2 regions of the Pseudomonas sp. TE3728 genome follow, and region 2 is predicted to be linked to the other one. Evidence: predicted binding sites of a transcription regulator. Region 2 holds the regulator's gene; the other holds the start of a gene.

Region 1 (7,813 bases), 750 kb from region 2:
TCTGCTTGATCAGGATCGGCAATTCTTCGTCGCTGACCTGAGGGGCGTCGGCGCGGCAGGCTTCGCAATGGGCTTGGTTTAATGTGGACATGATGTGTTCCTGAAATCGAGTGTTTTGAAAAACGGTCGTCAGTGGGACCACGCTAAAGCAAAGCGGCGATCCGTAACAGACTCACTTGATGCCAAAAGACGCGGGTCACGCGGCTTTTGGCGGAAATTTCGGCGCGCGCAACCCCAACTGCATACCTTGCTTGATCATGCCCATGATGTCTTCGTGGGCCAGATCGAACAGGCGCTTGAGGTTCGGCAGGACAAAGTACAGCGGTTGCAGAATGTCGATGCGGTACGGCGTGCGCATGCATTCAAGCGGGTCGAAGGCCTGATGCTCAGGCTCGTTCGACAAGCAGTAAACGGTTTCTTTCGGCGAGGACAGAATGCCGCCGCCATAGATGCGCAGGCCTTGTGGCGTGTCGACCAGGCCGAACTCGATGGTCATCCAGTACAGGCGCGCCAGATACACGCGTTCTTCCTTGGAAGCCTGTAGGCCAAGTTTGCCGTAGGTGTGGGTGAATTCGGCGAACCAGGGATTGGTCAGCAGCGGACAGTGGCCAAAGATCTCGTGGAAAATGTCCGGTTCTTGCAGGTAATCCAGCTCTTCGCGGGTACGAATAAACGTCGCCACCGGGAACTGCTTGTTCGCCAGCAATTCGAAAAAGGTCTGGAAGGGAATCAGTGCGGGGACTCGGGCAACCTGCCAACCGGTGGTTTCACCGAGGACCTTGTTGATTTCACCGAGTTGCGGAATGCGGTCGTGGGGCAGACCGAGTTTTTCGATACCGTCCAGGTATTCCTGGCACGCACGGCCCTCGACCACTTTCAGTTGGCGAGTGATCAGCGTGTTCCACACCGCGTGTTCTTCGGCGGGGTAGTCGATAAAACCTTGCGCATCGGGCTCACGAGCCACGTATTGCGTCTGCTTCATGCTGCTCTCCTGCTAGGGGATACGTTCTTGTTGTGTGTACAGCTATAGACCTAGAAATACCCCAAGGCGTGCAGTGTTGCAGCAGGTGATCCGCGGTGAGAGTTGGAAAAATGCCGGCTTTTCGTAAAGTATTCGTTACGGATTGGTCGCTATGGCGCAAGTATTGATATTTGCGGGTTTGAAATGGCGCACGGGTGTCACATAATCTTGACGACTAACTTGGTGCCTACGCAGAAAATTTCCTGCGCCGGGCCTCGATCACCGCTGTTACGGGCCTTTATATGCGTATCAAAGTTCACTGCCAGAACCGCATCGGTATCCTGCGCGACATTCTCAACCTGCTGGTCGAGTACGGGATCAACGTCGCTCGCGGCGAAGTGGGCGGTGAGCACGGCAATGCGATCTACCTGCACTGCCCGAACCTGATCAACATTCAGTTTCAGGCGTTGCGTCCGAAGTTTGAGGCGATTGGCGGGGTATTCGGCGTCAAACGCGTAGGGCTGATGCCCAGCGAGCGTCGGCATATGGAACTCAATGCCTTGCTTGGTGCCTTGGAGTTTCCGGTGCTGTCGATCGACATGGGCGGCTCCATCGTCGCGGCCAACCGTGCGGCGGCGCAGTTGCTCGGGGTGCGGGTGGACGAGGTGCCGGGGATACCGCTGTCGCGGTACGCCGAGGATTTTGATTTGCCGGAACTGGTGCGCGCCAACAAGTCACGGATCAACGGCTTGCGGGTCAAGGTCAAGGGCGACGTGTTTCTCGCCGACATCGCGCCGCTGCAATCGGAGCATGACGAAAGCGAGGCCATGGCCGGTGCGGTGTTGACGTTGCACCGGGCGGACCGGGTGGGCGAGCGCATCTATAACGTGCGCAAGCAGGAATTGCGTGGCTTCGACAGCATTTTCCAAAGCTCGAAAGTGATGGCGGCGGTGGTACGCGAAGCGCGGCGCATGGCCCCGCTGGACGCGCCGCTATTGATAGAAGGCGAAACCGGCACCGGCAAAGAGTTGTTGGCGCGGGCCTGTCACTTGGCGAGCCCGCGTGGGCAATCACCGTTGATGGCGCTCAACTGTGCCGGTCTGCCAGAGTCCATGGCCGAGACCGAACTGTTCGGCTACGGTCCCGGTGCCTTCGAAGGCGCGCGGGCCGAAGGCAAGCTCGGGCTGTTGGAGCTGACGGCGGGCGGTACGTTGTTTCTCGACGGCGTCGGCGAAATGAGCCCGCGCTTGCAGGTGAAATTGCTGCGCTTTCTGCAGGACGGTTGCTTCCGTCGTGTCGGCAGCGATGAAGAGGTCTATCTGGATGTGCGGGTGATCTGCGCAACGCAAGTGGACTTGTCCGAGCTGTGCGCTCGCGGTGAGTTTCGCCAGGATTTGTACCACCGTTTGAACGTGCTCTCGCTGCACATCCCGCCGCTGCGCGAATGCCTCGACGGACTGGCGCCGCTGGTGGAGCACTTCCTCGATCAGGCCAGTCGGCAGATCGGTTGCCCGTTGCCGAAACTGGCGCCAGCGGCCATGGAACGGCTTAGTCATTATCACTGGCCGGGTAACGTGCGGCAGTTGGAGAACGTACTGTTCCAGGCAGTTTCCCTGTGCGATGGCGGCACCGTCAAAGCCGAGCACATTCGCCTGCCGGATTACGGTGTGCGTCAGCCCCTCGGCGATTTTTCGCTTGAGGGGGGCTTGGACGAGATTGTCGGGCGCTTTGAGAAAGCGGTGCTGGAGCGCTTGTATTCCGAGCATCCGAGCAGTCGGCAACTGGGCAAGCGGTTGGGGGTGTCGCATACCACCATTGCCAATAAGTTGCGTGAGTATGAGGTTGGCAAGGATAGCAATTGAAGATCAAAAGATCGCAGCCTTCGGCAGCTCCTACGTGCCTGTGGGCACTGCCGAAGGCTGCGATCTTTTGATCTGTTGCCGCGAAGCGGCATAACACCGCCGGTTTTTCGTCTTCGGCACATTCCCCCAATCCCCTCTGAATCCCTCAAGTCCTTTGTTTGCCGGGCCCTGCGCCGCCAGAAAAAAGTTGGTCTGCAAATTGCTTATGGCTCAGCAGTACAGCGGTGGGCGGCAAACGTCCGGCATGCAGAGGAAAGAGTGTGGACAAGTACCTTTATGTGGCAATGACCGGCGCCAGCCAGAATGCACTGGCGCAGAAGGCTCATGCCAACAACCTGGCGAACATCTCTACCAACGGTTTTCAGAAGGACCTGGAACAGGCCCGTTCGATGCCGGTGTTTGGTGACAGCTTTCCGGCGCGTGCGTTTGCCATGAGCGAACGTCCGGCCACCGACTTCTCCCCTGGCTCGCTGGTAGAAACCGGTCGCGACCTCGATGTCGCGGTGCAGGGCAACGGCTGGATCGCCGTGCAGAACCCCGATGGCGGTGAAAGCTACGTGCGCACCGGCAGCTTGAACGTTGACGCCCTGGGCGTGCTGCGTGCCGGCAACGGTATGCCGGTGGTAGGCAATGGCGGGCCGATTGCCGTGCCGCCCGAGCAGCAAATCGAAGTCGGCGAAGACGGCACCATCAGCATCCGTGCGATGGGCGAAGGCCCTCGCGTGATGGCCGAAGTCGACCGCATCAAACTGGTCAACCCGGACTTCAAGAACATGACCAAAGGCCTGGACGGTTCGATCCACACCAAGGACGGCAAGCCGGCGCAGGCCGATGCCAACGTCAAACTGGTGTCCGGGTTCCTTGAGTCGAGCAACGTCAATGCCGTGGAAGAAATGACTTCGGTACTGGCGCTGGCCAAGCAGTTCGAGCTGCACATCAAGATGATGAACACCGCCAAAGACGATGACCAGGCCATGGCTCGGGTCTTGCAGATCAGCTAATTATCAGAACGTCGCGCCGTAAAACAGGCGCACGAGGAGAATCGAATGCTTCCGGCTCTATGGGTTGCCAAAACAGGTCTGTCCGCCCAGGACACCAACCTCACCACCATTTCCAACAACCTGGCGAACGTATCGACCACGGGTTTCAAACGTGACCGCGCCGAGTTCCAGGACTTGCTGTATCAGATCAAACGCCAGCCAGGCGCCCAGTCGACCCAGGACAGCGAATTGCCGTCGGGTCTGCAAGTGGGTACCGGTGTGCGCATCGTCGGCACCCAGAAAAACTTCACCGCCGGCAGCCTGCAAACCACCGAGCAACCGTTGGACATGGCCATCGACGGTCGCGGTTTCTTCCAGATCCTGCAGCCGGACGGCACCACGTCCTACACCCGTGACGGTACGTTCCACCTGGATTCCAACGGCCAGATCGTCAACGCCAGCGGTTTCGCCCTGGAGCCGGCCATTGTCATTCCGAACGACGCCCAGACTTTCACCGTCGGCCGTGACGGCACCGTGTCCATCACCGTCGCCGGCAACCCGGCTTCCCAGGTGATCGGCAACCTGCAAACCGCCGACTTCATCAACCCGGCCGGTCTGCAAGCGGTGGGTAACAACCTGTTCCTGGAAACCGCTGCCAGTGGCGCGCCGCAAGTCGGCACCCCGGGCCTCGCCGGTTTCGGCACCACGCTGCAGAACACCCTGGAGACGTCCAACGTCAGCACCGTTGAAGAGATGGTCAACATGATCACCACTCAGCGCGCCTACGAGATGAACTCCAAGGTGATCTCCACCGCCGACCAGATGCTCTCGTTCGTAACGCAGAATCTGTAATCAAGTCTATGAGGCGGCCATGAGGTCGCCTGCAATACCGTGAGGTAGGGTCATGAATCGCTTTGTATCTGTTCTGGCACTGAGTGGGGTCGTCGTGCTCGCGGGCTGCGTTGCCCCGCCGCCCAAGCCCAATGACCCTTACTACGCCCCGGTGTTGCCGCGCACGCCGCTGCCGGCTGCCGCCAATAATGGCTCGATCTACCAGGCCGGTTTCGAACAGAACCTGTACAGCGACCGCAAGGCGTTCCGGGTCGGTGACATCATCACCATCACCCTGAACGAGCGCACCCAGGCGAGCAAGAACGCCAACTCGCAGATCGACAAGAACAGCAAGACCGACATCGGCCTGAGCTCGTTTTTTGGGGGCGGCCTGAGCACCAGTGATCCAGTGGGCAGCGGTAGCCTGAGCCTGGACGTCGGTTATGAAGGTGACCGCGCCACCAAGGGCGACAGCAAGTCCGGCCAGAGCAACAGCCTGACCGGTTCGATCACCGTGACCGTCGCCGACGTGTTGCCCAACGGCATCATCGCCGTGCGCGGCGAGAAGTGGCTGACCCTGAACACCGGTGATGAGCTGGTGCGGATTGCCGGCCTCGTTCGCGCCGATGACATCGCCACCGACAACACCGTGTCGTCGACCCGCGTCGCCGATGCACGCATCACCTATTCGGGCACCGGTGCGTTTGCCGATGCGAGTCAGCCAGGCTGGTTCGACCGTTTCTTCCTCAGCCCGCTGTTCCCTTTCTAGGTGGCTTCTCTGGTGAGCATGTTGAACTTCAAACACCTGATGGTGGCTGCGCTCCTGATGTCCGCAGCCTTCGACGCTCAAGCCGAGCGGCTGAAGGACATCGCCAGTATTTCCGGTGTGCGTTCCAACCAATTGATCGGCTACGGCCTGGTGGTCGGGCTTAACGGCACCGGCGATCAGACGACCCAGACCCCGTTCACCCTGCAGACCTTCAACAACATGCTTTCGCAGTTCGGCATCAAGGTGCCGGCAGGTTCGGGCAACGTGCAATTGAAGAACGTCGCGGCGGTGTCGATCAGTGCTGATCTGCCGGCGTTCGCCAAGCCCGGTCAACAGATAGATATCACCGTTGCGTCCATCGGTAACTCCAAGAGCCTGCGTGGCGGTACGTTGTTGCTGACGCCGCTCAAAGGTATCGACGGCAACGTCTACGCCGTCGCTCAGGGCAACCTGGTGGTTGGCGGTTTCGATGCCGAAGGGCGTGACGGTTCGAAGATCACCGTCAACGTTCCGTCGGCCGGTCGCATCCCTGGCGGTGCGTCGGTCGAGCGTGCCGTACCAAGCGGTTTCAATCAGGGCAACAGCCTGACCCTGAACCTCAACCGTTCGGACTTCACTACCGCCAAGCGCATCGTCGACAAGATCAACAACATGCTTGGCCCTGGCGTCGCTCAGGCCATCGACGGTGGTTCGATCCGCGTGACTGCGCCACTCGATCCGAGCCAGCGGGTCGACTATTTGTCGATCCTCGAAAACCTCGAAGTCGACCCGGGTCAGGCGGTGGCGAAAGTCATCATCAACTCGCGTACCGGCACCATCGTGATCGGCCAGAACGTCAAGGTTTCCCCGGCCGCCGTGACCCACGGCAGCCTGACCGTGACCATCACCGAAGACCCGATCGTTAGCCAGCCCGGCCCTCTGTCCAACGGGCAGACGGCGGTTGTGCCGCGCTCGCGGGTCAACGCTCAGCAAGAAGCCAAGCCAATGTTCAAATTCGGCCCGGGCACCACCCTCGACGAAATCGTCCGTGCGGTGAACCAGGTCGGCGCGGCACCGGGTGACTTGATGGCGATCCTCGAAGCGCTGAAGCAGGCCGGCGCGTTGCAAGCCGACCTGATTGTGATCTGAGGACGGCGACCATGGATATGCGCAAAAGCGGTCTGGTCAGCAGCAGCGATTCGGGTTCCTACTCGGACCTGAACCGCCTGAACCAGCTCAAGGTCGGCGACAAGAACAGCGATGCGAACATGCGCAAAGTGGCGCAGGAATTCGAGTCGCTGTTCCTTGGTGAAATGCTCAAGTCGATGCGTTCGGCCACCGAAGCGTTGGGCCAGGACAACCCGCTCAACACACCGGCAGCCAAGCAATACCAGGAAATGTACGACCAGCAGTTGGCCGTTTCCATGTCCCGCGAAGGCGGCGGTATTGGCCTGGCGGACGTGCTGATGCGTCAGATGTCGAAGAACAAGCCGATGGCGCCGGGTGAGGCCGCGGCAGCGTCTGCCGCCAAGCAAGCTGCGGCGAAAGCCGCCGTGGAAACACCGATTGCCGCCGGTACGGTCGCCACCAACGGGCCGCTGTCGCGTCTCAATGGCGAGCGCCCGTTGTGGGCTTCGCGCTCAGTGAAGACGCCGGCAAGCGCGGGCGAGGGTGCTCATCGCCATGACATGGCACTGATCAATCAGCGGCGTCTGGCACTGCCACCGAAACTGGCTGATCGTTTGCTCGCCGGGCTGGTGCCGTCGGCATCGAGCGCTGCAACAACCGCCACAACGGCACAGAACAGTATCCAGGTGCCGCAGAGCACCAAGACTGGTTCCGGTTCCCTGTACAACGGTGATTGGCTGGCTTCGCAAACGGATACGACACCCAGCGGGCGCCTGCAGATCTACGGTCGTGCCATGGCCCAAATACCCCTGGCGCCGGCGAAGAAAGCCTTCAGTTCCGCCGACGAATTCGTCAATACCATGCTGCCGATGGCCAAAGAAGCTGCCGACCGTATCGGTGTCGATCCACGTTACCTGGTGGCTCAGGCTGCCCTGGAAACCGGTTGGGGCAAATCGGTCATGCGCGCCCAGGATGGCAGCAGCAGCCACAACCTGTTCGGCATCAAGGCCAGCAGTAATTGGAAGGGCGATTCGGCGCGGGCGATCACCAGCGAATTCAGAAATGGCGAGATGGTCAAGGAGACGGCCGAGTTCCGTTCCTACGCCTCTTACAAAGACAGCTTCCATGACCTTGTAACGCTGCTGCAAAGCAATAATCGCTATCAAGATGTGCTGAAGTCGGCCGATAACCCAGAACAGTTTGTACGCGAGTTGCAAAAAGCCGGGTATGCAACCGACCCGGATTACGCAAGCAAGATTTCGCAGATAGCCAAGCAGATGACGAGTTACCAAAACTACGCTGC
Region 2 (7,813 bases):
ATCCACTACACCAAACACCACCAGACCTACATCAACAACCTCAACGCCGCAGTCGAAGGCACCGAATTTGCCGAATGGCCCGTGGAAAAACTGGTGGCGGCGGTCCAGCAATTGCCGGAAAGGCTCCGTGCGGCGGTGATCAATCAGGGCGGGGGGCATGCCAACCATTCGTTGTTCTGGGAAGTGATGGCACCCAACGGCGGAGGCCAACCTGAAGGCGCGCTGGCCAAGGCGATCGACGAACAGCTGGGTGGTCTCGACAACTTCAAGGAAGCCTTCACCAAAGCTGCGCTGACCCGTTTCGGCAGCGGTTGGGCCTGGTTGAGTGTGACGCCGCAAAAGAGCTTGATCGTTGAAAGCAGCGGCAACCAGGACAGCCCATTGATGAACGGCAATACGCCGATTCTCGGCCTGGACGTTTGGGAGCACGCTTATTACCTGCGCTATCAGAACCGCCGTCCTGAATACATCAATGCGTTCTACAACGTGATCAATTGGCCCGAAGTCGCCGCGCGTTATCAGGCTGCACTGGTTTAGGGGGCATTCTCAACTAGTTTCCCCTCCGCGCCGGGTCTGCTGTTGTGCAGGGCAAGGCGCGAGAAGCGTGGTTTGGTCATTCCAAATAAGCTTCGAGCAACGCAGCCCCGCACAACAGCAGGCCCGGCCCTTCGGGTTGTGCCTTAAAGCGGGCCAGGCTGCGTTGCAGGCCTTGGAAAGGGAACAACCATTCCCAGCGGCCTGCGCCTTGCCTGGCCCGCTTTAAGGCGACAACGCGGAGGGGGAACTAGTTGAGAACGCCCCCTAAGTCTCTATAAAACAATCCAGGGCTGACTATGGGCACTGAAACACTGGCGATCGGAAGTGGACGAATGTTTCGTTACGCACTGGGATCGCTGTTACTGCTGGCGGGCATGACGTTATTGGCTGCCCAAGGGCTGAGCTGGCTGGACCTCGAACCGAAACTGCAGCGTGCCCTGCAAGGCGGGGCGATTTGCGCCTTGGGTACCGCTTTGGGCGCGGTGCCGGTGCTGGTGATTCGGCAGATGCCTCAGGCAGTCAGCGACATATTGCTCGGTTTCGGAGCCGGGGTGATGCTCGCCGCGACGGCGTTTTCGCTGATCGTGCCGGGCATTGCCGCGGCAGAAAACCTTGGGCTGACGCCTTGGGCGGCCAGCGGCCTGATTAGCTTCGGCATCCTTCTGGGCGCATTCGGGTTGTTTCTGGTGGATCGCAGGGTGTCTGGCGCTACGCCCGAAATGCTCGTGGGGACACTGAAGCGATCGGTGATTCCACCGCGGATCTGGTTGTTTGTGTTTGCCATCATCGCCCACAACATCCCCGAAGGCATGGCGGTCGGCGTCTCGGCCGGTGGTGGCATGCCTGACGCCGACAGCCTGGCCATGGGCATCGCCTTGCAGGATGTGCCGGAAGGACTGGTCATTGCGTTGGTGTTGGCCGGGGCAGGGATGTCGCGGGTCAAGGCGTTCCTGATCGGTGCTGCATCAGGGTTGGTCGAGCCGGTCTTTGCATTGTTATGCGCCTGGCTGGTGAGCCTGGCCGAACTGCTGTTGCCTTTGGGGCTGGCACTGGCGGCCGGTGCGATGTTGCTGGTGGTGACTCACGAAGTCATCCCCGAATCGCGCCGCCATGGTCACGACAAACTGGCCAGCCTTGGGCTGCTGATCGGGTTTTGTCTGATGATGGTGATGGATACAGCGTTGGCTTGAAAAACAGGATCAAAAGATCGCAGCCTCGTTTCACTCGACAGCTCCTACTGTATGCAGATCCTTGTAGGAGCTGTCGAGTGAAACGAGGCTGCGATCTTTTGACTTTTATTCGCCTTCGTCGAAGTAGTTGTTTATCAGCTTCACCAGTGCATCCAGCGCTTCCTGCTCCTGTTCGCCTTCGGTAATCAGGTGGATTTTGGTGCCCTTGCCAGCGGCCAGCATCATCATGGCCATGATGCTTTTGCCATCGACCACGGATTCTGGCGTGCGTCCTACCCTGATCGTGCAATCCTTGAACTGACCGGCGACTCCGACAAATTTTGCAGACGCGCGGGCATGCAGGCCCAGCTTGTTGATAATTTCGATTTCCAGAGCAGGCATCGCGATGTGAATCCTTTAGCTGAGGTCGCGGTGGCGGACCTGGACGTTCTTCAGGGTTTTTTGCAGGACCTGACCCAGACGTTCGGTCAGGTAGACAGAGCGGTGATGCCCGCCAGTGCAGCCAATGGCAATGGTGACATAGGCGCGATTGCTGGCGGCAAAGCGGGGTAGCCACTTGAGCAAGTATGAGGAAATGTCCTGGAACATCTCTTCGACGTCCGGCTGTGCCGCCAGGTACTCGGCCACCGGTTGATCAAGCCCGGACTGTGCCCGTAGCTCCGGCTTCCAGTAAGGGTTGGGCAGGCAGCGCACGTCGAATACCAGATCGGCGTCCACAGGCATGCCACGCTTGAACCCGAAAGATTCCACCAGGAACGCAGTGCCGGGCTCCGGCTGATTCAGCAGGCGCAGCTTGATGGTATCGCGTAGCTGATACAGGTTCAGATTGGTGGTATTGACTTTGAGGTCAGCCAGATCGGCAATAGGCCCCAGCAGATTGGTTTCATCCTGGATCGCCTCCGCCAGCGAACGATTGGCGCTGCTCAGCGGGTGACGACGGCGAGTTTCCGAAAAGCGTTTGAGCAAGGTTTCTTCGTCAGCGTCCAGATACAGCACATCGCACTGGATATGCCGGCTGCGGACCTCTTCCAGCAATTCGGGAAACCGTGACAGGTGGCTCGGCAGGTTGCGCGCATCGATGGACACGGCCACCAGCGGTTGTGCCAGTTCGGTGTGAATCAGCGCGCGTTCGGCCAGTTCCGGCAGCAAGCCGGCAGGCAGGTTGTCGATGCAGTAGTAGCCGTTGTCCTCGAGCACATCGAGGGCGGTACTTTTACCTGAGCCGGAGCGGCCACTGACGATGATCAGGCGCATGATTAGTGACCGTTCTGCTCGTCCAGGACAACCTGATACAAGGCTTCGTTGCTCGGGGCGCTACGCAATTTTTCACGCACTTCCTTGCGATCCAGCATGCTGGCAATCTGGCGTAGCAGTTCCAGGTGTGCGTCGGTGGCGGCTTCCGGGACCAGCAGCACAAACAGCAGGTCAACGGGGGCACCGTCGATGGCATCGAAATCGATAGGGGCTTCCAGGTGCAGCAGCGCACTGATTGGCGAGGTGCAGCCTTTGAGCCGGCAGTGGGGGATGGCGATGCCGTTGCCGAAACCGGTAGAACCGAGTTTCTCACGGGCAATCAGGGCCTCGAAGACGTCCTGCATTTCCAGATCCGGTACTTCGCGGTGGATAAGGTTGGCAATTTGCTCGAGGGCTTTCTTTTTACTGCCACCCGGCGCGTTCACTTGGGAACGGCCGGGGGTCAGGATGGTTTCTAGTCGGATCATGGATTGGGGGTGTTAACGACCGGTCGCGCCCTGAAGGAGGCTCTGGGTCTTTTCCTTATGCTTTTTAAGTTGGCGATCCAGCTTGTCGGTCAGCAGGTCGATGGCGGCATACATGTCCGTATGCTCGGCATTGGCGACCACTTCTCCGCCGGGAATATGCAGCGTGGCTTCGATCTTCTGCAGCAGTTTTTCGACGTTCATCGTGACTTGCACATTGGTGATCTTGTCGAAATGCCTCTCTAACCGGTCGAGTTTTTCGCCGATGTAGGTGCGCAGGGGTTCGGTCACTTCCAGTTGGTGTCCACTGATGTTGACTTGCATACAGCTTCTCCTTCGTTGCCAGTGCATAAAGCGGCAGGCAGAAATGCCTGCCACTGGAACGCTGTGGCGAGCCCGGCGGCTACATCAACCGCTTGCGTTCGCTGGAAGGCGCAATCCCCAGGGATTCGCGGTACTTGGCGACGGTGCGACGGGCTACCTGAATGCCTTGTGCCTCCAGTAAACCAGCGATCTTGCTGTCACTCAACGGCTTTTTCTGATTTTCCGCAGCAACCAGTTTTTTGATGATCGCGCGGATCGCCGTGGACGAGCATTCACCGCCTTCAGAGGTACTGACGTGGCTGGAAAAAAAGTATTTCAGTTCATAGATGCCCCGTGGGGTATGCATGAATTTTTGCGTGGTCACCCGTGAAATTGTCGATTCATGCATGCCGACTGCTTCGGCAATGTCATGCAGCACCAACGGCTTCATGGCTTCGTCACCGTATTCGAGAAAGCCGCGTTGATGCTCGACGATCTGGGTGGCGACTTTCATCAGGGTTTCATTGCGGCTTTGCAGGCTCTTGATGAACCAGCGAGCCTCCTGCAGCTGATTACGCATGAAGGTGTTGTCAGCGCTGGTATCGGCACGGCGCACGAAACCGGCATATTGGGCGTTGACCCGTAGGCGTGGCACCGATTCCTGGTTCAGCTCCACCAGCCAGCGCTCGTTGTCCTTGCGCACGATCACGTCGGGAACGACGTATTCGGCTTCGGTGGACTCGATTTGTGAACCCGGGCGTGGGTTGAGGCTCTGGACCAATTCGATGACCTGGCGCAGCTCATCTTCCTTGAGCTTCATGCGGCGCATCAGCTGGCTGTAGTCGCGGCTGCCGAGCAGGTCGATGTAATCGGTGACCAGACGCTTGGCTTCGGCCAGCCAAGGGGTCTTGGCGGACAACTGGCGCAGTTGCAGTAGCAGGCATTCACCGAGGTTGCGGGCGCCGATGCCAGCGGGTTCGAATTGCTGGATGCGGTGCAGGACGGCTTCGATTTCGTCCAGTTCGATGTCCAGTTCCGGGTCGAACGCTTCGAGGATTTCCTCGAGGGTTTCGTCCAGGTAGCCCTGATTGTTGATGCAGTCGATCAGGGTCACGGCGATCAGGCGATCGGTGTCGGACATAGGTGCCAGGTTCAGTTGCCAGAGCAAATGGCTTTGCAGGCTTTCACCGGCCGATGTGCGGGTGGTGAAGTCCCACTCGTCGTCATCGTTGCTCGGCAGGCTGCTGGCGCTGGTCTGGTAGACATCCTCCCAGGCTGTGTCGACGGGCAATTCGTTGGGGATGCGCTCGTTCCAGTCGCCTTCCTCAAGGTTGTCCACCGTCGGGGCGGTTTCCTGGTAGGAGGGTTCCTGAATGTCGGCGTTGGGTTTCTGTTCGGCGCTATCGGCCAAGGGGTCGGCGTTATCGAAGTCGTCGCCTTCTTCCTGGCGTTCGAGCATCGGATTGGACTCCAGAGCCTCCTGGATTTCCTGTTGCAGGTCCAGGGTCGACAATTGGAGCAGGCGGATGGCCTGTTGCAGCTGCGGTGTCATCGTCAGCTGCTGGCCCATTCTCAAGACTAGCGATGGTTTCATGGCAGGGGCTTAACACCTTATTCGCCGGCGCACATGCGCCATCCACTACAGGGCGCCGAAGCGCCAAACATAAGCAAATTATATGCCCGAAACTGAAGTGTTTGCCTAGAGCGCTGTAACAATAAAAAGTTATTGATTTTTTATTGAAGCGAGCGCTCCCTCGGCGACCTGGGCACCTCAGGTGCTTACAGGCGGAACTCGTGGCCCAGATACACTTCCTTGACCAGTTCATTGGCGAGGATGGTGGCGGAGTCACCTTCAGCAATCAGTTGGCCGTCGTTGACGATGTAGGCGGTTTCGCAGATATCCAGGGTCTCACGAACGTTGTGGTCCGTGATCAGCACGCCAATGCCTTTAGCCTTGAGGTGATGGATGATCTGCTTGATGTCGCCCACCGAAATCGGGTCCACGCCGGCGAAGGGTTCGTCGAGGAGGATGAATTTCGGGTTGGTAGCCAGTGCCCGGGCGATTTCCACACGGCGGCGTTCACCACCGGACAGGCTCATGCCGAGATTGTCGCGGATGTGATGGATGTGAAATTCCTGCAGCAGGCTTTCCAGCTCTTGGCGACGACCGGCCTTATCGAGCTCCTTGCGGGTCTCGAGGATGGCCATGATGTTGTCGGCCACCGACAGTTTGCGGAAGATCGACGCTTCTTGCGGAAGATAGCCGATGCCGGCCTTCGCACGACCGTGCATCGGCTGGTGGCTGACGTCCAGGTCGTCGATCAGTACGCGGCCTTGATCGGCCTGTACCAGGCCGACAATCATATAGAAACAGGTGGTTTTACCGGCGCCGTTAGGGCCAAGCAGGCCGACGATCTGACCGCTGTCGATGGACAGGCTGACGTCGCGCACGACCTGACGGCTCTTGTAGCTCTTGGCCAGATGCTGAGCTTTCAGAGTTGCCATTACTGGGCCTTTTGCTCGTCGGTTTTCTTCTTCGGCTGGATCACCATGTCGATGCGAGGGCGTGCCTCGGTGACCTTGTTACCCGTGGCGCGACCGGCGCTCGCAAGCTTTTTGACCGTGTCGTAGACGATTTTCTCGCCTTGGGTGACGTTGTTGTCCTTATCGATGACTTTGGCGCGATCGATCAGCACGACGCGGTTTTGCGAGGCGTGGTACTGGATAGTTACGCCGTAGCCCTGGACCGGCTTGGTATCGCCCGCCGTTTGCAGTTGCTCGAAGTAGGCAAGGTTGCCCACCGAAGTCACCACGTCGATGTCGCCGGTCGGGGTGCGGGTGATGGTCACGGTATTGCCGGTGACCTTCATCGAGCCCTGGGTGATGATCACATCGCCCTTATAGGTGGCAACGCCGTTCTTGTCGTCCAGTTGGGCATCGTCGGCCTGAATGCGGATAGGCTGCTCTTGATCGTTCGGCAGAGCCCAGGCGCTCACGCTTCCCAGTGCTGCGCCCAGACTGAGCAAAATAGGGAGAGTTTTAACGAGCCTCATACTGTCCTCTTACGTTCGATAGCAGGTGTATCCTGCTTTCTTTCAAGTACGCTTTCATTCCGTTGCCTGTCGATACACCGCCAGCGCCGTCGATTCTAACGGGTTGATCGGTCTGCGCATATTGCTGCTGCGGGAACACGGTCATACGGGTGGTGGTAATCAGGGTTTTACGGTTTTTTTCGTCGAAACGCGTGATACGTACCGAGTCAATCAGCTCGACCTGAGTGCCGTCCGGGTTGACTTCGCCGCGCTCGCTCTGGACGTGCCAGGGGAATTCGGTGCCACGGAACATGTTCAGGTCCGGATTGGTCAGCAACGTCACCTCGCTCGCTTTCACGTGTTCGACCTTGTCCGACGTCATCTCATATTGCAGTTTGCCGTCGGGCAGGTACTGCACGCTGTGGGCGTTGATGGCGTAATAGTCGATCGCGGTTTCATCGACCTTCACCACCGGTTTGTCGAGGAAACGTTCCGGGCTGATGTTCCAGTAACCAACCGCTGCAAAAATCGCGGCGATGCAACCGAACACCAGGATGTTACGAATTCTTTTGCTCAGCATGATGGGCTCACAGGTACGCGGCGTTGGCCGCATCGAGGCGGCCCTGGGCGCGCAGGATCAATTCGCAGAATTCGCGAGCGGCCCCCTCGCCACCGCGGGCCTGGGTGATGCCGTGGGCGTGTTCGCGCACGAAACTGGCAGCGCTGGCCACCGCCATGCCAAGGCCTACGCGGCGAATCACCGGCAGGTCCGGCAGGTCGTCGCCCAGGTAGGCCACTTGTTCATAGCTCAGGTTGAGCTGGCCAAGAAGTTCGTCGAGCACCACCAGTTTGTCTTCGCGACCCTGATAAAGGTGCGGAATCCCGAGGTTCTTCGCGCGCCGTTCAACCACCGGGGTCTTGCGGCCACTGATGATAGCGGTCTGCACGCCCGCGGCCATCAACATCTTGATGCCCTGGCCGTCGAGGGTGTTGAACGTCTTGAATTCGCTACCGTCTTCGAGGAAGTACAGGC

What was found. The regulator sigma-54, encoded in region 2, starts transcription at its own class of promoters, with help from an activator protein. The targets are predictions, from matches to a motif close to ANTGGCATNNANNTTGCTNT.
Region 1: ACZ89R_RS26215 (flagellar basal body rod protein FlgF) is a predicted target of sigma-54. The motif match lies at 3,010-3,029, and genes of this name have one in related genera.

The regions. Positions count from the first base shown of each region.
Region 1 covers NZ_JBWBQT010000001.1:5,941,061-5,948,873, forward strand. The annotation lists gene ACZ89R_RS26200 (4a-hydroxytetrahydrobiopterin dehydratase) at 1-91, opposite strand, end outside; gene phhA (phenylalanine 4-monooxygenase) at 197-982, opposite strand; gene ACZ89R_RS26210 (sigma-54-dependent transcriptional regulator) at 1,264-2,823, shown strand; gene ACZ89R_RS26215 (flagellar basal body rod protein FlgF) at 3,084-3,824, shown strand; gene flgG (flagellar basal-body rod protein FlgG) at 3,870-4,655, shown strand; gene flgH (flagellar basal body L-ring protein FlgH) at 4,708-5,403, shown strand; gene ACZ89R_RS26230 (flagellar basal body P-ring protein FlgI) at 5,422-6,531, shown strand; gene flgJ (flagellar assembly peptidoglycan hydrolase FlgJ) at 6,543-7,813, shown strand, end outside.
Region 2 covers NZ_JBWBQT010000001.1:5,187,925-5,195,737, forward strand. The annotation lists gene ACZ89R_RS22645 (superoxide dismutase) at 1-537, shown strand, start outside; gene ACZ89R_RS22650 (ZIP family metal transporter) at 834-1,727, shown strand; gene ACZ89R_RS22655 (HPr family phosphocarrier protein) at 1,833-2,108, opposite strand; gene rapZ (RNase adapter RapZ) at 2,124-2,981, opposite strand; gene ptsN (PTS IIA-like nitrogen regulatory protein PtsN) at 2,984-3,448, opposite strand; gene hpf (ribosome hibernation-promoting factor, HPF/YfiA family) at 3,461-3,769, opposite strand; gene ACZ89R_RS22675 (RNA polymerase factor sigma-54) at 3,849-5,342, opposite strand; gene lptB (LPS export ABC transporter ATP-binding protein) at 5,528-6,253, opposite strand; gene lptA (lipopolysaccharide transport periplasmic protein LptA) at 6,253-6,801, opposite strand; gene lptC (LPS export ABC transporter periplasmic protein LptC) at 6,788-7,360, opposite strand; gene ACZ89R_RS22695 (KdsC family phosphatase) at 7,368-7,813, opposite strand, start outside.